2 regions of the Nitrobacter sp. CN101 genome follow, and region 1 is predicted to be linked to the other one. Evidence: riboswitches for the same ligand, from Rfam matches in the RefSeq annotation. Region 1 holds a riboswitch; the other holds the start of a gene.

What was found. A riboswitch is a leader RNA that binds a small molecule or an ion and turns the genes downstream of it on or off. The one in region 1 is predicted to bind S-adenosylmethionine.
Region 2: linked by a shared signal. The riboswitch ahead of metX (homoserine O-acetyltransferase MetX) and the one ahead of ACZ5IL_RS00165 (O-succinylhomoserine sulfhydrylase) in region 1 are both predicted to bind S-adenosylmethionine.

The regions. Positions count from the first base shown of each region.
Region 1 is NZ_AP038833.1:37,918-47,900, reverse strand. It holds gene ACZ5IL_RS00170 (2'-deoxycytidine 5'-triphosphate deaminase) at 38-1,144, opposite strand; SAM riboswitch at 1,317-1,396, shown strand; gene ACZ5IL_RS00165 (O-succinylhomoserine sulfhydrylase) at 1,467-2,660, shown strand; gene ACZ5IL_RS00160 (SGNH/GDSL hydrolase family protein) at 2,700-3,662, opposite strand; gene ACZ5IL_RS00155 (SGNH/GDSL hydrolase family protein) at 3,665-4,426, opposite strand; gene ACZ5IL_RS00150 (OpgC domain-containing protein) at 4,423-5,670, opposite strand; gene apaG (Co2+/Mg2+ efflux protein ApaG) at 5,875-6,270, shown strand; gene ACZ5IL_RS00140 (Hsp33 family molecular chaperone) at 6,289-7,293, opposite strand; gene ACZ5IL_RS00135 ([protein-PII] uridylyltransferase) at 7,582-9,983, shown strand, end outside.
Region 2 is NZ_AP038833.1:800,762-810,744, reverse strand. It holds gene clpB (ATP-dependent chaperone ClpB) at 1-718, opposite strand, end outside; gene ACZ5IL_RS03835 (MOSC domain-containing protein) at 936-1,721, shown strand; gene ACZ5IL_RS03830 (TIGR02594 family protein) at 1,875-2,483, opposite strand; gene metW (methionine biosynthesis protein MetW) at 2,871-3,560, opposite strand; gene metX (homoserine O-acetyltransferase MetX) at 3,562-4,761, opposite strand; SAM riboswitch at 4,851-4,930, opposite strand; gene ACZ5IL_RS03815 (chorismate mutase) at 5,208-6,059, shown strand; gene ACZ5IL_RS03810 (pyridoxal phosphate-dependent aminotransferase) at 6,185-7,282, shown strand; gene ACZ5IL_RS03805 (prephenate/arogenate dehydrogenase family protein) at 7,279-8,220, shown strand; gene ACZ5IL_RS03800 (DUF2125 domain-containing protein) at 8,240-9,427, opposite strand; gene ACZ5IL_RS03795 (gamma-glutamylcyclotransferase) at 9,655-9,983, shown strand, end outside.

The sequences.
Region 1 (9,983 bases):
CCGCTTCTGATGGAATCAGCAGCAGGCCCTTGCGATCTTACACTCGGAAATGCTTCGACAACTTGAGACCCTGGGCCTGGTAGTTGGAGCCGATGCGCTGGCCGTACATCGCGTCGGGCCGCGACAGCATCTTCTCATAGACGAGGCGGCCGACGATCTGGCCGTGCTCGAGAATGAACGGCACCTCGCGCGAGCGCACCTCGAGCACCGCACGTGAACCCTGTCCGCCCGCGCCGGCATAGCCGAAGCCGGGATCGAAGAAGCCCGCGTAGTGCACGCGGAATTCGCCGACCAGCGGATCGAACGGCACCATTTCCGCGGCGTAGTCCGGCGGCACCTGAACAGCTTCCTTCGAGGCGAGAATATAGAACTCGCCGGGATCCAGGATCAGGCTGCCGTCCGACCGCGCCGCGATCGGCTCCCAGAACTCACCGACCGCATAGCCGCCGCGGCGGTCGATATCGACCACGCCGGTATGGCGCTTGGCGCGATAGCCGACAAAGCCGTTGGCATAATCGCCCGAAAGATCGACGCTGAGCGCCACGCCGTTGACGAGATCGGCGTCGTCGACATCGACGAGCCGCTCCCGTCCGTGCAAGGCTTCGAGCTCGTGGGCATCGAGAACGGCGTCTCCGGTGCGGAAGCGGACCTGCGAGAGCCGCGATCCCTCGCGCAGCAGCACTGGAAACGTCTTGGGACTGATCTCCGCATAGAGCGGCCCGTGATAGCCGGCGCCAATCATGTCGAAGCGCCGGGTGCCGTCGGCGATCACGCGTGTGAACACGTCGAGGCGGCCGGTCGAGCTTTTTGGATTGGCGGCGGCGATGATTTCGGGCGGCAGGGCCAGGCTCTCCAGCAGCGGCACGATGTAAACGCAGTTGGTCTCCAGCACCGCGCCATCGGAAAGATCGACTTCGTGCAGCTTGAGCTCGTCGATGCGTTCAGCGACGGTTGCGTCCGGCCCCGGCAGAAAGCTGGCGCGCACCCGATAAGCCATGGCGCCGAGCCGCAGATCGAGGCTTGCCGGCTGGATCTGGCTCTCGACAAATGGATATTCCGGCAGGATCAGGCCTGCGTCGGCCATCGCCGCGATCATGCGGTCGGGCAGAATGCCGTTGGCGTCGGGAGGGAGCGAGAATGACACGATGTCGTCTTTACGGCCTGGGCGATATCGACCCGAAAACAGGAGCAGGGGCTTTTAGTGCTTGTCCGTCGGCGAGAGGCAGGGTTCTGGCGTCTAAATCCGGATTTGCAGCCAGCCGATTGCGAATGTCAATTGATTGGCTTGACGGACGGGAGAGGCGGGACTAGGCATGACAGCGTTCCGTGGTGATTTGAGCCGGCCGGCTTGCAGCCACGTTAAATAAGTCGCTAAACAGGCCGGGGACAATGTGATCCCGGCTTGTGGAATTCTCCCAGGCCGGTTTTTTTGTGGCCGCTTTCCACGGCGTTCCGCAGGAGATCATATGTCCGAGACCAAGTCCGCACCCCGCTATCACCCTGAAACCCGGCTGGTTCATTCCGGCACGCTGCGTTCGCAGTTCGCCGAGACCTCGGAAGCCCTGTTTCTGACGCAAGGTTACGTCTACGACACCGCCGAACAGTGTGAGGCGCGATTCAAGGGCGACGATCCCGGCTTCATCTACTCGCGCTACTCCAACCCGACGGTCGCGATGTTCGAGCAGCGCATGGCTGCGCTCGAAGGCGCGGAGACCGCGCGCGCCCTCGCGACGGGCATGGCCGCGGTGACCACCGCGATGCTCGCGCCGCTGAAGGCGGGCGATCATGTGGTGGCGGCAAAGGCCTTGTTCGGCTCCTGCCGCTATGTGGTCGAAGACCTGCTGCCCCGCTACGGCATCGAATCCACGCTGGTCGACGGCCTTGATCTCGATCAATGGCGCAAGGCGATGCGGCCGAACACCAAAACCTGCTTCATCGAAAGTCCGACCAACCCGACGCTCGACGTGCTCGACATCGGCGGCATCGCCGAGATCGCGCATCAGGCTGGAGCGCGGCTGATCGTCGACAATGTGTTCGCGACACCGATCTGGCAAAGCCCGCTGGAGCTCGGCGCCGACGTCGTGGTGTATTCGGCCACCAAGCACATCGATGGCCAGGGACGGACGCTCGGCGGCGTCATCCTGTCGTCGAACGCTTTCGTCCAGGATCATCTCCAGACCTTTATACGCCAGACCGGGCCGTCGATCTCGCCATTCAACGCCTGGATTCTCCTGAAGGGATTGGAGACGCTCAGCGTCCGCGTGCGCCAGCAAACCGAGAGCGCCGCGGCGATCGCGGAGGTGCTGGCGTCGCATCCGAAAGTGTCCCGCCTCATCTATCCCGGCCGGCCGGACCATCCGCAGGCGGCGCTGGTGAAAAAGCAGATGCGCGCCGGCTCGACGCTGATCGGCTTCGATGTCAAGGGTGGCAAGGCGGCGGCGTTTCGCTGTCTCAACGCGTTGAAGCTCGCGCGCATCTCGAACAACCTCGGCGACGCCAAGAGTCTCGTCACCCATCCGGCAACCACTACTCACCAGCGGCTCGGCCCGGAAGTCCGCGCCGGGCTCGGGATCGGTGAAGGCTTCATCCGCTATTCGGCCGGTCTCGAACACAAGGACGACCTGATCGAGGATCTCGTTGCCGCGCTGGAAAAGGTGTGAGGCTTTCTTCCCTTTCCAACAAGGAGAGGTGGTAAAGTCTCACAACGGCCGATTGACAGTCGCGGCCACCGGTAAACTGACGCCAGCCTGGACCTGATCCACCGACTTGATGATGTTGTCGCCGAGCAACTGGGCGAAACAGGCATAACCCCAGTCGTTCATGTGAAGGCCGTCCTTGGTCACAAAGGTGTCGAACGGTAGCGACTGCCGGTCGTGCCAGTCGCGCATGACCTCGAAGCGCGGGAAAATCCCGACATGCCTGTAGTGCGCGACCCGGTTCAGCAGACTGACCATTCTGCCGGCATTCTCGCTCTTGGCGTTGACGGCGGGCGCGTATTGCGGATCGATCAGGACCAGATCGGCGCCGGAGGCCTGAATGGTCGCGACGCCGTCTTCGACGGTTTTCGCGGTGCTCGCGGGATCCAGATTGCGTAGCACCGCGTTGGTGCCGACCTGCCAGATCACCATGTCCGGCTTGGCATCGATCACTTCCGTTCGCAGCCGCTTCATCATCTCGGGCGCGTCCTCGCCGCCCTTGCCGCGATTGAGCACGGTGATGGCGGCGGCCGGATATTTGCGGTGCAATTGGGCCGCCAGCCGGTTCGGATAATTGAATTCTGGCGACGTCGCGCCGTAACCCTGCGTCGAGGACGAGCCGAAGGCGACGATGACAACCGGTTTGTTGGCGGCAAGCTTGGCCGCCACATGCGGCAGTGATCCCACCGACTGCGAGACACCCTTCGGCGGCAGGCAAGGGACGCGATTGAAGATGTCGCGCGCGCGGGCAGCAATTGCCGCTACCTTGTCGATCGCCCTTCCGGACAGGCTCTGCGTCGGCGTGTCGGATTGCGCGGTTGCGACCGAAGAAACGGGTGCGGTGCTGCCTGTCGACAGCGCGGAGGCGTTGGCCGGCGCCGTTTGTGCGAGCGCGGTGGAGGCCGATGCTGCCACCAGTATGACCGCCGCGGCCGGGCCGAGGGTTCTGCGGAAGCGGAGGATCATCATCAACGCTTGGTCCCGAGTTCGGTGGGGGTGATGCGAGCGGTCTCGATCACGAAGGTCGATAAGGCGCTACCGAGACAACTGTGAACGCGTTTGGCAAGGCTTACTCCCCGCACTGGGCTGAATAGATCGAATTCACCGCTCTCGTTCCACTTACTCATGATTGTAAAGCGGTCGAACACTGGAACGTCGCGCTGCTGCGCGACGACGCGCATGTTGTCGATGTAAGATGTCATTGAAACCATGGTTTCCGTGCGCGGGCTGTACTGCATGTTCATCAGCACGACATCCGCTCCCGCTTTCTGCAATGAGGTCACGCCTTGGTCGAGGGCCTCGCGAAAGTCGTCGATGTCGACGGACCGGATGGCATCGACAATGCCGGTCTGCCACACCACCAGAGTTGATTTTTTTGCCTCAGCGAGCTTGCCGAGGCTCGGCGCGACATCCTCGGCAGTCTTGCGCAGAGCCAGTTCCACGGACACGTTCACGAGAATGCCCGGCAATTTCTCGCGAAGTGCAGCCTGCAATTTCGCCGGATAGGCTTCCTCCTCGGCTCCGGATATTGATGAGGAACGGCTGCCTACCACCAGAATGTTGAGCGGGCCGCCCGCCCTGACCGCCGAGGCGACTCGGGACAATGGACTATCGCTGGTCAGCAGATAGGCCGGCACGGCGCAGCTTTTGGTCACATCGTCAGCACACGCGGAGACGCTGGCCGATGAAGCGGCCAGCGCGATCAAGACCGACGCCAAGCCGGTCCTCATGCTCCTCCTCCCGCAAGATCCGAGTCGCCATCGGCAGGTTTGGCGCGGCTTCCGCCTTTGCCTGCAACTTTCTTGTACCACGAAAACACCCATGCGGCGGCGGACATGATCAGGATTCCGCAAATGCTGATAATGAGGTGAATCGTGGCGCCGCCGGAATACTCTGCGAGGATGAACTGCCCAGCGAAGGCCAGAAAGACCCCGATACAGAAGATCTGGAGCGAATTCTGGCCGCACAGGATCAGCGGCTTAAGCCAGGGCGAGGCCAATCCCGGCCAGTTCCTGGGCAGGAAGCGGACGGCCAGCGCGGCGAGCGCCAAAAAGTGGAGGATGCGCAGCACGTCGAGGTTGGTCTTGTCGATTGGATACATCCACCGTTCGGCGATGTCCGGCATCAAATGATTGAGCTGCGGCACATACCAGGTCAGCGTGGTGTAGAAAGCGAACAGCAGATAGGTAATGCAAATCCAAAGCGTTGCCTGCGAAGACAGGATGCGCGACATGCGCTTGGCACCTCCGAGCGCGCACCATGCGCCAAACACGAACAGCAGTTGCCAGGCGAACGGATTGAAGAACCAGACCCCGTTGGGATAGGCGGGCAGTGCCAGGTCGAACCACCGGGTGAGTGCATAAAAACCGACCGACAGCGCCAGCCCCAGATCAGCCTTGCGCTGCATCACCAGCAACACCGGCGGAAAAAAGAGCATCAGCGCGACGTAGAGCGGCAGCACGTCCATGTTGACGGGGCGGAATTTCAGAAGCAGCGCCTGCACGATCGTGACGTCGGGCTGCTTGAGAAAATCGAGGATGCCCATTTCCTCGGTGTAAAGCGGGTTCTCAAAGCTGCTCGCGACGTAGGAAATTTCCGCGAGGAAAATCGTGAATAGAAAGATATGTGCTACGTAGATCTGCCAGACGCGCTTGAGAATGCGCGCGGCGGCGACGACAAATCCGCGCTCGCGCATAGCGCGTCCGTAAACGAGGGCTGCGGTATAGCCCGAGATGAAGATGAAAATCTCCGTGGCGTCACTGAAGCCATAGTTGCGGAGAGTGAGCCAGGTCAGGAGGTTCTGCGGCAGATGGTCAATGAAAATCAACCATAGCGCGAGCCCGCGAAACAGATCGAGCCTCAGCTCGCGCTCGCGCGGCGGGGTCGGAATCGAAACGGCCGGCGCATCGCGCGTGACGCCCGCAGGGGCCGCCCTCGTGCGCGCTCCGACAACCTGATCGGTAACTGGCGGCATACGCTCGGCTTCGATAAGGCCATCTCAATCGCCTGCGCGATCGAGATGGATTTACGGGAGGACAGCTTCACGCTAACGGTGGCAAAAAATCAATATTGCCGCCGGGATCATAGTGTGGAACCAGGCTGACGCACGATCACAACGAAGGGGGCTGGTTCATGCGCCTGTTTTGGCTATGATCGCTCGAATACTAGAGAGTTTGCGATGTACCGTGCCGTTACCCGCCAGATCGAAGTCACCGTTGAACCGAATTTCATGCCGGAGAGGTCGTCCGCCGAGCGAGGCCATTTTTTTTGGTCCTATACGGTGGTTATCATAAACGCCGGTCCCGAGACCGTGCAGTTGCGCACCCGGCATTGGATCATCACCGATGCCTCGGGGCGGAAGCAGGAAGTCCGCGGCGAGGGCGTCGTGGGCGAGCAGCCGGTGCTTGCGCCCGGCGAGCGCTTCGAATACACGAGCGGGGTTCCTCTGCCGACCGCCACCGGCTTCATGAGTGGCCGCTACCAGATGATCTCGATCCGAAGCGGCGAACCCTTCGAAATAGACGTTCCGACCTTCTCGCTCGACAGCCCCGACAGCAAGCGCGTGCTGAACTAAGGTCGCGTCCAATCGCGCCTACTCCACGCCGGCTTCCTGCGGGGTAAATTCGTACACCGAATTGCAGAACTCGCAGGTCACGGCGACCTTGCCGTCCTGCACCATGCCCGAGCGGTCCTCCGGCGTGAAGCTCTTCAGCATGGCCGCCACGGCGTCGCGCGAGCAGGAACACCGCGCGTGCAGCGCTTGCGGCGAAAACACCCTGACGCCGCGCTCATGGAACAGGCGATAAAGCAGACGTTCACCGGACAAGTCGGGATCGATCAGTTCGAGGTCCTCGACGGTGCCGATCAGCGACTGACCCTCGACCCAGGCATCATCCTCGCTCACCGTATGCACGGCGCCACCGTCGGGGGCATCTCCGGGATGGAGATCGGCCTGGCGCGCGCGCTCCGGCGCCGTGGGCAGGAATTGCAGCAGCATGCCGCCGCCACGCCAGCCGCGCTTCGGTCCATCCCCCTCCCGGCGCCACTCCTCGCCGACCGCGAGCCGGACCCGCGTCGGAATCTGTTCCGATCGCAGAAAATACTCATGCGCCGCATCTTCGAGGTTGCCGCCTTCCAGTGCCACGAGACCCTGATAGCGGTTCATGTCCGGACCCTGATCGATGGTCATCGCGAGATGGCCGCGGCCCAGCAGCGCGCCCGAGTCGGAAGCATCGCCGAGCCGGGCCTTGTCGAAACGGGCATAGGCTCGCAGCCCGGCCGGGGCTCGAAAGTCGACAATCAGGAACGACACCGGTCCATCGGTCTGGGTTTGCAGGATGAACCGGCCCTCGAACTTGAGCGATGAGCCGAGCAGCGTCGTCAGCACGATCGCCTCGCCGAGCAGCTTGGCGACCGGTGCGGGATAGTCGTGCCGGACCAGCAACTCGTCGAGCGCCGGCCCTAGCCGGGTCAGTCGTCCGCGCAGGTCGAGTGTGCTCACCTCAAACGGAATCACGGCGTCGTCGACCGGAATGGATGAGGGCGCACGCACGGGGGTTTCACGCGACGTGGCGGGGTCGGGCATTTGTGAGGTCATGCCCTCTATCTGGGGTCGACTGGCCGGGATCGAAACCCCATGACAGGGAGGAGCGTCACATAAAGCTCCGTTTGAGGATGGGCTGCGGAATATCGGCGCAGCAGCGGAGAAATAAAAGTCACGCGTTTCAAATATTTAGGGGATTTCCGTCAACGAGAAAACAGATATTCTGGAGACGCCGGCTGGAGCGCATCATTGCTCAAACCGGTGGGTTGAAGCATGGATCCGTCACATGCAGTTCACAAACTGCGGTGACAGCGCGCGCGGCCTCCGTTATCCGGATAAGCGATGGACCTCGCAACGACAAAAGAAGCGGCGGACGGCGCCGGTTTCGATACCGTCCGGATCATCGGCGACATCGATGCGCTGGCCGAGAAGCACGCTGGGCACGGGGACGTTTTCCGTTCTGCCGTGTCCAGGTTGTTGAAGGTCGAACTCGCGAAAGTGCGCGATGCGGCGCAGGCGAGGCTTCTGCTTGACCGCCACGGGCGGCGCTGCGCCGAATGGCTTTGCTTCGTTCAAGACGAAATCATTCGTCTGGCGTTTTCGGCCGCGACCCGTCATCTCTATTATTCCCCCATTCCGTCCGATGGCGAGCGCATGGCCGTGGTGGCGACCGGCGGCTACGGGCGCGGTCTGATGGCGCCGGACTCGGATATCGATCTGCTGTTCATTCTGCCTTACAAACAGACGGCGTGGGGCGAACAGGTCGCCGAGGCTATCCTGTATTGTCTATGGGACATGGGGTTGAACGTCGGTCACGCGACGCGCTCGGTCAATGAATCGATCCGGCAGGCGCGGGGCGACATGACCGTCCGCACCGGAATTCTGGAAGCCCGCTTCGTCACCGGCGACCGGGCGCTATACGACGAACTGGTTAGCCGCTTCGACACCGAAGTGGTGCGGGGAACAGCGGCGGAATTCGTCGCTGCCAAACTTGCCGAGCGCGAGGAGCGCCATCACCGCGCTGGCCAGTCGCGCTATCTGGTCGAGCCTAACGTCAAGGATGGCAAAGGGGGATTACGCGACCTGCATACGTTGTTCTGGATCGCGAAGTATGTCTACCGGGTGCGTGAAAGCCACGAATTGCTCCAGTGCAATGTGTTCGATGTTCGCGAATACCGGACGTTCAGCCGCTGCGCCGATTTTCTATGGTCGGTACGCTGTAACCTGCACTTCGCGACGGGGAGGGCGGAGGAACGGTTGTCGTTCGACTTGCAGCGGGAGATCGCGGTCCGGCTCGGATATACGTCTCATCCGGGGATGCAGGATGTCGAACGCTTTATGAAGCACTACTTCCTGACCGCCAAGGATGTCGGCGACCTCACCGCAATTCTATGCGCGAAGCTCGAGGATCAGCAGGCCAAGCCGGCACCGGTTCTCAGCCGCGTGATGTTGTGGCCGCGGGGCACGGAGGTTCGGCGGGTTCCGGACAACGACGACTTCATCATCGACAACAACCGCATCAATCTCGCGACGCCCGATCTCTTCAAGCGCGACCCTGTCAATCTGATCCGTTTGTTCCGCCTCGCGCAGAAGAACAACCTGGCTTTCCATCCGGACGCCTTGCGGCTGGTGACGCGGTCGCGACGGCTGATCAACGCGGAGCTTCGCGAAAACCCGGAAGCGAACCGGCTGTTCATGGAGATCCTGACCTCGAATGACGCGGAGACCGTGCTGCGCAGGATGAACGAGACCGGGGTGCTAGGTCAGTTCATCCGCGCCTTTGGCACGATCGTCTCGATGATGCAGTTCAATATGTACCATCACTACACGGTGGACGAGCATCTGATTCGCTGCATCGGCATCCTTCAGGATATCGAGCGCGGCGACAATGACGAGGTCGCTCTCGCCAGCGAGCTGATGCGCAAGATTCTTCCCGAACACCGGCCTGTCATCTACATCACCACACTGCTTCATGACGTTGCAAAGGGCCGGCCCGAGGATCATTCGATCGCAGGCGCCAAGGTAGCGCGCAGATTGTGCCCGCGCCTTGGCTTCAACGCAGCCGACACCGAACTGGTCGCGTGGCTGATCGAACAGCATCTGACGATGTCCAAAGTGGCCCAGTCTCGCGACCTATCCGATCGCAAGACCATCGAGAATTTCGCGGCCGTGGTCCAGTCGGTCGAGCGGATGAAGCTCTTGACCATCCTGACGACCGCAGACATTCGCGGCGTCGGCCCCGGCGTCTGGAATGGCTGGAAGGCCCAGCTGCTCCGAACTCTTTATTATGAGACAGAACCCGTGCTGACCGGCGGCTTCTCCGAGGTCAATCGCGCGCAGCGCATGGCAGCGGCTGAGGCCGAGTTCCGTGCCGCTTTCACCGAATGGCCCGACCATGAGCTTGATGCCTACATTGTCCGGCATTATCCGGCCTACTGGCTCAAGGTCGATCTCGAGCACAAGATCAGGCACGCGCGCTTCCTGCGCGCCAGCGAAAGAAGCGGCAAGAAGCTTAACATCAACGTCGGCTTCGATGAGGGGCGCGGTGTCACGGAGCTGACGATCCTTACCGCCGATCATCCCTGGCTGCTGTCGATCATTGCGGGAGCATGCGCGTCGGCCGGCGCCAATATCGTCGATGCCCAGATCTATACGACCATCGACGGGCAGGCGCTCGATACCATCGCGATCTCACGCGAATATGAGCGCGACGAGGACGAAGGCCGGCGCGCTGGCCGCATCGC
Region 2 (9,983 bases), 760 kb from region 1:
GCAGCTTCTTGTCCTTGAGGCTTTCCGGCACGTCGCCGTTGACGATGCGCAGCGCCAGGCCTTCCGCAATCGCGGTCTTGCCGACGCCCGGCTCGCCGATCAGCACCGGATTGTTCTTGGTGCGCCGTGACAACACCTGGATGGTGCGGCGGATTTCCTCGTCACGGCCGATCACCGGATCGAGCTTGCCATCGCGCGCCGCCTGGGTCAGGTCGCGGGCGTATTTCTTCAGGGCGTCATAGGCATTTTCCGCCGTGGCGCTATCCGCAGTCCGCCCCTTGCGCAGCGCATTGATCACCGCGTTGAGGTTCTGCGGCGTGACGCCGCCGTCCTTCAGCAATTTGAACGTGTCGCTGTCCTTGTCGAGCGACAGCGCCTGCAACAGCCGTTCCACCGTGACAAAGCTATCGCCGGCCTTCTCGGCCGCCTGTTCCGCGGCATCGAGCGCGCGCGCCGTGGCCGGCGCCAGATAGATCTGGCCCGCTCCGGCGCCCGACACCTTCGGCATTCTGTTGAGCTCGGCTTCGGTGGCTTTCAGGATCGCGCGCGAATTTCCGCCGGCGCGATCGATCAGGCTTCCCGCCAAGCCTTCGGTGTCGTCGAGCAGCACCTTCAAAATGTGCAGCGGCGTAAACTGCTGGTGGCCTTCGCGCATCGCCAACGACTGGGCCGACTGGATGAACCCGCGCACCCGCTCGGTATATTTTTCAACGTTCATGGAAATCTCCCTCGGCCTACCGCCTTCGCCCCGAAGGCACGAAAGCAGCATCCTCATTGGGGTTCCGCCACCGCATTGACGTTCCTCAACCGGCAGCGGTCGACGCCGGATCGTTCCGGCGGTGACAAATGTAGGAATACGCTCCCAGGAAATGAAGGGGCATGGTTCGGAGATTCGAAGCGATGGCAAGGCTCGCAGGAATCTCTTAAAGAACACCATGTCCGAAATTTCCAATGCAGCCGTTACCGCCCTTTACCGCTATCCCGTCAAAGGTCTGTCCGCCGAACCTTTGCAACACGCGATGCTTACCCCCGGCGAGACCGTTTCTGGCGACCGCAGCTATGCGATCGAGAACGGTCCGACCGGATTCGACCCCGCCGTGCCTCGGTATTTCCCAAAATCCAGGTTTCTGATGCTGATGCGCGACGAGCGGCTCGCTACACTCCACAGCCGTTATGACGACACCAGCCGAGTTTTGACAATCCGGACTGGCGGCGAGGAGGTGGTGCGCGCCGACCTCGGAACAGCCGAGGGCCGCGCCGCGGTCGAACGGTTCTTCGCCGCCAACTTCTCGCAGGAACTGAGGGGACCGCCTCAGGTTCTCGTTGGCAACGGACACAGCTTTTCGGACGTCGCAAGGAAAGTGGTTTCGATCATCAATCTCGAGAGTGTCGCCGCGATCGAAAAAATGGTGGAGCAGCCGGTTCACCCGCTACGCTTCCGCGCCAACCTGTACGTCCGAGGCTGGCCGGCCTGGAGCGAGCTCGACTTGCTGGAGCGCACACTCGCGATCGGCGACATCCGGCTCAAGGTGGTCAAGCGCATCGTCCGATGCACCGCCACCAACGTCGACCCGGAAACCGCGGCACGCGATCTCGACATTCCGCGCACGTTGATGCGAACGCTGGGGCATTGCGATTGTGGGGTTTATGCGGAAGTCGTCACCGGCGGCACGATCAGGATCGACGATAAAGTCGAAACGCTTCCGGAATCGCTCGCGTAAACGAGAGACCGCGGTTCTTCCTTCCACTCCTGCTCCGCCGCAGGGACGACGTCCGTGCGGAGCGCGGGAGCCCGTCGAAACGTGCCCCCGCCCGTCCTCGTTCACTGCGAAACCCTCTCCTTTGCAGGAGAGGGCGAAACGGCATCATATGCCTCAGTTCGGTACGACGTAGGCGTAGATGCGGCCGCGCGGATAGACCGACTCCGCGACGCGATGGCCGTGATTGCCCGAGACGATGATGGGATTACCACGCCGATCGATACCGCTGACGACGCCGACATGGCCACCGCCGCGTCGGCCCATGACGGCGATGGCACCGACCTGTGGGCCGGAGACTCGCCGCCCGTAATGCGCGAATGAACGCGCCATGTCGGAGCCCGTCCCCTGGTGTCCAGCGCGCTTCAGAACCATGTTCATGAATCGCGCGCACCAGAGCCGACTACGACCGGTGGGGTTACCTCCGATGTAGCGCCGGGCTTCCGCAACAACATTCGAGACCAAGCCTCCGCCTGAAAATCCCGTTCCCGGAGTCAAGGCGGCGTTGGCGTCCCTCCACTCGTGAGATCGCCGCGTGTAGCGGTATCTGTGATGACGATAATGCCGGTGAACGTAATGATGGTGTTTATAGTGAACGTGCGCGTAATGTCCCGCACGATGATAAGGTCTAGCCGAGGCGGGTATCGCAAAAGCGACCACGGCCAAGAAACACACCGCCAGTGCCAAAATACGCGGCAACGAGCGCAACGCAACTAACTGGAACATACTTGCTCCCCTGTGACACCTCCCACTTCCCCACACGCGTCACGGTGAACTCCGCTCTTATGTCGTGCCGAGAAAACGCGGGCCTTAAAATCACGGGGGCCAGCCTTTTTGAAGTCATACCTGCATTGCGCGTAGCGCATATCTGCGGTGCAACACGCCTTTGGTAGAGTGCGGTGTTTTTCCAAATTGATGTTTTAAAAAGGTATTTTGCGATAGGCGTAAGTTACCAAGCCCATTTATAAGACGCCCGGGTACTGGCCACGTTGCGCCGCAAACCGGTTCCTCGAGCCCTGGAGCGTGGAACTCGATCCATTCAGGAAGCTCGATCGATCCATAATCACGAACGCGATCGACCCAAATTTTGAGCGGAGTGGACGAAAAATACCTTTACTCGTCCTTTGTCGAAGCCTGAGCGATCTTCTCCAGCCGGCTAAGCAGAAACACTCCCTGCTCCCCGAACATATTCCAAAACCACCAGGGCGCGTTGAACCGCAGCGGCCGGCCGTAAAGATTGAGCGCGACCGCACGCTCGATCTTGACGTTGATCTCGTCGCAGAGCTGGACGAAATCCTTGATGGTACAGAAATGGATATTCGGGGTGTCGTACCATGTCGCCGGCAGGTTGTCCGTGCGCGGCATGTGGCCGCCGATCAGAAGCTGAACACGCATCTTCCAATAGCCGAAATTCGGAAACGAAACGACGGCATGCCGGCCGATCCGTAGCAGATTTTCCAGCACTGTTTTCGGTTGCCGTGTGGCCTGCAAGGTCTGCGACAGGATGACGTAGTCGAAGGCGTCGTCGGGATAGTTGATAAGGTCGGTATCGGCGTCGCCCTGCACCACTGCAAGACCCTTGGCCACGCAACGATTGACGCCCTCCCGCGACAGCTCGATGCCGCGGCCATCGATGCCCCGCGTCTCGAGCAGCTGCAAAAGGTCGCCGTCGCCACAACCGACGTCCAGAACCTTTGAACCTGGCTTGATCATCTCCGCCAACAGGAGATGATCGCTGCGATAACGGTCGCCCGCCCACGGAGCGACCTCATCCAACGGCAGGGCCGCCTGCTCCACACTCATCTCATTGCCCCGCATCGGCCAGGCCTCGGGTCTTTCCCGCAGATTCCAGGAACGCACGCGCGATATCGAAGAACTCGGGAACGTCGAGCAGGAAGGCATCATGGCCGCGATCGGTCTCGATCTCCGCGAACGAGACCCGCGCACCGCCGGCATTGAGGGCATGCACGGTCGCCCGCGATTCGGAGGTCGGAAACAACCAGTCGCTGGTGAACGAGACCACGCAGAACCGGGTGTGGGTATCGCGAAACGCGGCGGCCAACACGCCGTCATGATCGGCCGCCACATCGAAATAGTCCATCGCCCGCGTGAGATAGAGATAGCTGTTGGCATCAAAGCGCTCGACGAATGACGATCCCTGGTGGCGCAGATAGCTTTCGACCTGGAAATCCGCGTCGAACGAAAATGTCGGCAACTCGCGATCTTGCATCCGCCGTCCGAACTTGCGATGCAGCGCCGCGTCCGACAGATAAGTAATGTGTGCGGCCATCCGTGCCACGCCCAGGCCGCGGTGGGGATGGGTGCCCTGCTCGACATAGCGGCCTTCGCGCCAGTCGGGATCGGCCATCACCGCTTGCCGTCCCAGTTCGTGAAACGCGATGTTCTGCGCGGAGTGACGCGTGCTGCAGGCGATCGGCAGCGCTGAGAACACGCGCTTCGGATAGGCCGCGCACCACTGCAGCACCTGCATGCCGCCCATGGAGCCACCGACCACCGAAAACAGCGTGTCGATTTCGAGGCGGTCGATCAGCATGGCCTGCGCGCGCGCCATGTCAGGGATAGTGATGACCGGGAAGTCCAGGCCCCACACCTTGCCGGTCGCGGGATTGATCGAAGCGGGACCCGTCGAGCCCATACAGCCCCCGATCACGTTGGAGCAGATAATGAAATACTTCTCGGTGTCGAGCGGTTTGCCGGGTCCCACCAGGGTCACCCACCAGCCTGGTTTTCCGGTGAGCGGATGAAGGTTGGCCACATGCTGGTCCCCTGTGAGGGCATGGCAAATCAGGATGGCATTGGATTTTGCAGTATTGAGTTCACCATAGGTCTGATAGGCAATCTGGAACGGCGCGAGATCGATGCCGCAATCGAGCGGAAGCGGTTGATCGCTTCCGAAGATCGCGACCTGCGACGTGGGATGATCTGCTTCCTGGGCTCGATACTCGGCTTGAGCCGGACCCGGTATCGATTGCACGTTTACCATCCTGCACTGCCCCCGCCGGGGCTTCGGGAAACCACCGGACCGCAGGCCATAAAAAACCCGGCCCGAACTTGGGTTCGGCCGGGATCAGGATTTCGCTGTCCCCGGCCTGTTTAGCGAGTTGTTTAACGTGGCTGCAAGCCGGCCGGCTCAAATGACCACGGAACGGACGAAAAATAGTCCGCTGCATGCTTTTCGTCAAGGCAAGCAGATCGGCTGCTGCCGGCCCACGATCACGACCGAGGCGAGAGCGTTTTCGGGCGAAGTGAATACCGGTTCGCGTAAAGAAAACGCGTGAGATCCAAACCATAGAGCCAAGCTTCTGTTTCTGTAAGAAGCGTGGCTATGGTCGCTTCCCACATTCGCAAGAAGGCTCGCTGAAACGGGATGCGAATGTTAAAAGCGGACCGCGGCCGACGCTCTTCCCTTGCGGCCGACAGGTTGCATCCATGACGAAAATCTCTCCCGCGCCTCCATCTCTGCAAGTATTGCGCAAAGAGATCGACGCCATCGACGAGCAAGTTCACAACCTGCTGATGCAGCGCGGCGACATCATTGACCGCCTGATATCGGTGAAGCAGACCCAGGAGGTCGGCTCCGCATTCCGGCCGGCGCGCGAGGCTGACATGATGCGGCGTCTGGCGCAGCGCCATCGCGGCATCCTGCCGCTCGACACCGTCGAAAGCATCTGGCGCGTCATCATCGCAACCTTCACCTACGTTCAGGCGCCCTTCTCGCTGCACGCCGATCTGTCGCTCGGCGAATCCGCGATGCGGGATTCCGCGCGCTTCCATTTCGGCTTCACCATACCTTTCGTGCCGCACTTCAATGCGCAAGCCGCTGTGGAAACCGTGGCGAATGCGAAAGGCGACCTCGCACTCGTCTCGGCGACCTCGAGCCGCTCGCCATGGTGGCTTGCACTGGAAGCCGACGGCGCGCCAAAGATCATCGCCCGCCTGCCCTTCATCGAGCGCGCCGATCATCCGGCCGCGCTGCCGGTGTTCGTGATCTCACGAGTCGCCGACGATGCGCGGGTCACGGAAGTGGAGACCTGGAGCGTGCGCGTCTCCGGCTGGAATGCCAATACCGCCCGCACACTGTCGCCGCTCGCCGAGATCGTTGCAGTGCCCGATGGCGCCTTCGACGGCGCCGCGCTGCTGGTGTCCATCACGGGCGGCACCAGCCTCGACACCATCAAATCGGCGCTAATCGAAACCGGCGCGTCGGTCCGTTCAATGGCTCTCGTCGGCAGTCACGCAACGCGCTATACGATGCCTTCCAGCAGGGCGGCTCGTCCGTAACGTCCCGCTACAGCGTTTTCGAGCGAAGCGGATACCGGTTCGCGTGAAGAAAACGCGTCAAATCAAAATCTTAGAGCCCGCTTCTGATTCCGTCAGAAGCGAACGGCTCTAGTCCGGAGCAAATGATGTCTCGACCGGTGCCGAATCCCGGCATTCTCGATATTGCGCCCTATACGCCCGGCAAGAGTCCGGTACCGGAGGCGGGCCGCAAAGTATTCAAGCTGTCGGCCAATGAAACGCCGTTCGGCCCTTCGCCGAAGGCGATGGACGCTTATCGCGATGCCGTGGCTCACCTCGAAGGCTATCCGGAAGGCACCTCGCGCGTGTTGCGCGCAGCCATCGGGCGCGCCTACGGGCTCGACCCAGACCGCATTATCTGCGGCGCGGGATCCGACGAGATCCTCAACCTGCTGGCGCATACCTTTCTCGGCCACGGCGACGAAGCGATTTCGACCACGCACGGCTTTCTGGTGTACCCGATTGCGACCTTGGCAAACGGCGCGACAAACGTCGTCGCACCGGAGACCGACTACACCGCCGACATCGACGCGATCCTCAAGCGGGTCACGCCGAAGACCAAGATGGTCTGGCTCGCTAATCCAAACAATCCGACCGGCACCTACCTGCCGTTCGACGAGATCAGGCGGTTGCGCGCGGGCTTGCCATCCCACGTATTGCTGGTGCTCGACGGCGCCTATTCGGATTATGTGTCGCGCAACGACTACGAATTCGGTATCGAACTGGTGGCGACGACGGAAAATACCGTGCTGACCCATACCTTCTCCAAGATCCACGGCTTGGCCTCGCTGCGGATCGGCTGGATGTTCGGCCCAGCGCATATCGTCGATGCCGTGAACCGGATCCGCGGCCCCTTCAACGTCTCGACGCCGGCAATGCTTGCGGCCGTGGCCGCGATCGAGGACACCGCGCACGTCCAGATGTCGAAGGTTCACACGGAAGAGTGGCGCAACTGGCTAACGGACGAAGTGACAAAGCTCGGCCTCAAGGTCACGCCCAGCGTGACGAACTTCATCCTGATCCACTTCCCGGACACCAAGGGCAAGACGGCGTCTGAGGCCGACGCGTTTCTGACCAAACGCGGCCTCGTGCTTCGTGCGCTCGACAACTACGGCCTGCCGAATGCCTTGCGCATGACCATCGGCACCGAGGAAGCCAATCGCCTGGTGGCGGATGGCTTGCGCGACTTCATGGCGCAGGCATGACCGCACCGCCCTTATTCCGGCGGATCGCGCTGATCGGATTCGGCTTGATTGGCGGTTCGATCGCGCGCGCCGCGCGCGCACAAGGCCTCGCTGGCGAAATCGTCGTCACCGCACGCTCCACTAAGACGCGTGCGCGGGTGACGGAACTCGGCATCGTCGATCGCGTGGTAGACACCAACGCAGAGGCCGCAAGCGACGCCGACCTCGTGATCCTCTGTATTCCGGTCGGAGCGTGCGGCGCGGTGGCGCAAGAGATCGCATCTCACCTCCGGCCGGACGCCATTGTCTCCGACGTCGGATCGGTGAAAGGCGCCGTCGTCCGCGAGATGGCCCCATATCTGCCCACCAGCGTGCATTTCGTGCCAGCACATCCGGTGGCCGGCACTGAGCACTCGGGCCCGGATTCCGGCTTCGCCGAACTGTTTATCAATCGCTGGTGCATACTGACGCCGCCGGACAAAACGGATATCGCGGCCGTCGACAAGTTGCGCGCGTTCTGGACCGCGATCGGCGCCAGGGTCGAGATCATGACCCCTCAGCATCATGATCTGGTGCTCGCGATCACCAGCCATCTGCCGCACCTGATCGCTTACACCATTGTTGGCACTGCGGACGAACTCGGCGAGGTCACATCCTCCGAAGTGATGAAATTTTCCGCCGGCGGCTTTCGCGACTTCACACGCATCGCCGCCTCCGATCCCACGATGTGGCGCGACGTATTTCTGGCCAACAAGGATGCGGTGCTGGAAATGCTCGGCACCTTCAACGAAGATCTGTCCAAGCTGACGCGCGCCATGCGCCGCGGCGATGGCGAAGCGCTTTTTGAGCACTTCACCCGCACCCGCGCGATCCGCCGCGGCATCGTCGAGATCGGCCAGGATTCCGCGGCTCCCGATTTCGGACGACTGCAAACGGGCGCACAGAAAAACCCTGAGTAAGCTGTCCTGAGCGGCGCATTCAGAACAGCGGCGGCGTCTGCGCGACCTTCAGCTGCCCGACGAAGACTGCGCCGTTAACGAACCGCAACGGAAAAGAGCGCGCCTTTTTGCCTTCCAGCGTTGCCTCCTGACCGATCGCGGCGAGGCCTGCCACAACACCGACATTGGCGTTCTCGCGCACGGCCTTGCCCAACCCCGGAATCGCCCGGTCCAGCGCACCGAATAGATTGTCGATATCCTTTGTCTTCACGCCAGGCGCGACCTTATCGAGAGTATCCTGCGGCACGCCCTGCTCCAGCATTTTCTCGATTCCGAGCGCCGGGATCACCTTCTCAAAACCGGTTGCTGTCATGTGCAACTCGCCGTCGAGGTGCCCATCGGCGGTAAGCCCTAGCGACCCTGCGGCTATCGCGATCAGATCACCCTGCTGGATACGCGACTGCTTGATCTCGATGCGGCCGTCCGCCGCCTGCAATTCGCGAAACCGCACCGGCCAGGGTTTCGGCGTGAAGTCCTTCAGCCCGTGTACGATCGCACGGATATCGGCATCGAATGGCGCAGTCAGCACCGGATGAACATCCTGAATGGTCGCCCCGGTCAATTCAAGGACGCTCTCGATCGCGGGGCGATCTGGTCTGGAGTTCTCCGCGATGCGGCCGTGAAGCTCTGCTTGCTTGGCGCGCGCAACCGGGGTCTGCACCGAGGCTGCGACACGGTCGATCGCTGGATCTTGGAAAACGATATCCGCGCTCTGCGGAGTGCCTGGCAATCCGACAATGCTGCTGCGCGCGATGCTCCAGTTGACGACCATCACCGGCTCTCCATGTTGGGATAGCGTTGCCGGGGCCTTGAACTCTGCGATCAGCAGTTTCGGATTATAGATCTGCGCGACCACCAGGATATCCCCGAGGCGCGCGGTCAGTGGCGCTATCGCCGCCTGATCGGCCGTTTGCGACTTTAGCTCGACGGTCGCATCCTTGCAGTGAACCTCGAGACGGAAGGGGAATCCGGCGACAGTCCGCTTGGCGCAATCATAGTTACGCCCGGACGCGGCCTCGCGCGCGCGCCAGGCATCGACCGTCTGGTCGACCTGGGAGGCGGCATAAAACCAGAACGCGCTCCAAGCCGCGGCGGCGATGACCACCAGCACGGGCATGACGAAGACGGGCCAAAGACGGTGCTTGCGAGAGGCGTTGGCAGCGTTCATGCGGGGGGCTGGCTCGTGAATTTGTCAGGTGGCGGGGGCCTCCGACCATAGTCGCGCAACCTCGGCAAAACCAGCCCCTTTCGTTCCGCTTCGCCTGGCGGTGCGGCTCTGTTAAAGCATCTGTCGGCCAGGCAAATCTCGGCTAGCCCTAAGAAAATGCTCTCAATTATAATAGCTTGTGCGTATTCGGTATCCACTTTGCGGGATACGCTCTGGTTGGAGCGTGGATGAGTGTGCAGGAACTAGTTGACCCGGCTATTGGTAGGTCCGACAGCGATCTCTGGGTATTTGCCTATGGTTCGCTGATGTGGCGACCGGGATTCGATTTTGCCGAGCAGATTCCGGCGCGGCTGATCGGCGAGCACCGGGCGCTCTGCGTCTACTCTTTCGACCATCGCGGGACGCCGGAGAGACCGGGGCTGGTTCTCGGGCTCGACCGGGGGGGAGCTTGCCGGGGCATCGCATTCCGCGTTGTCGCCAACCGGCGCGAGACCACAATTGCGTATTTGCGGGAGCGCGAGCAGACCACCCACGTCTATCGGGAGGTGACGCGCTC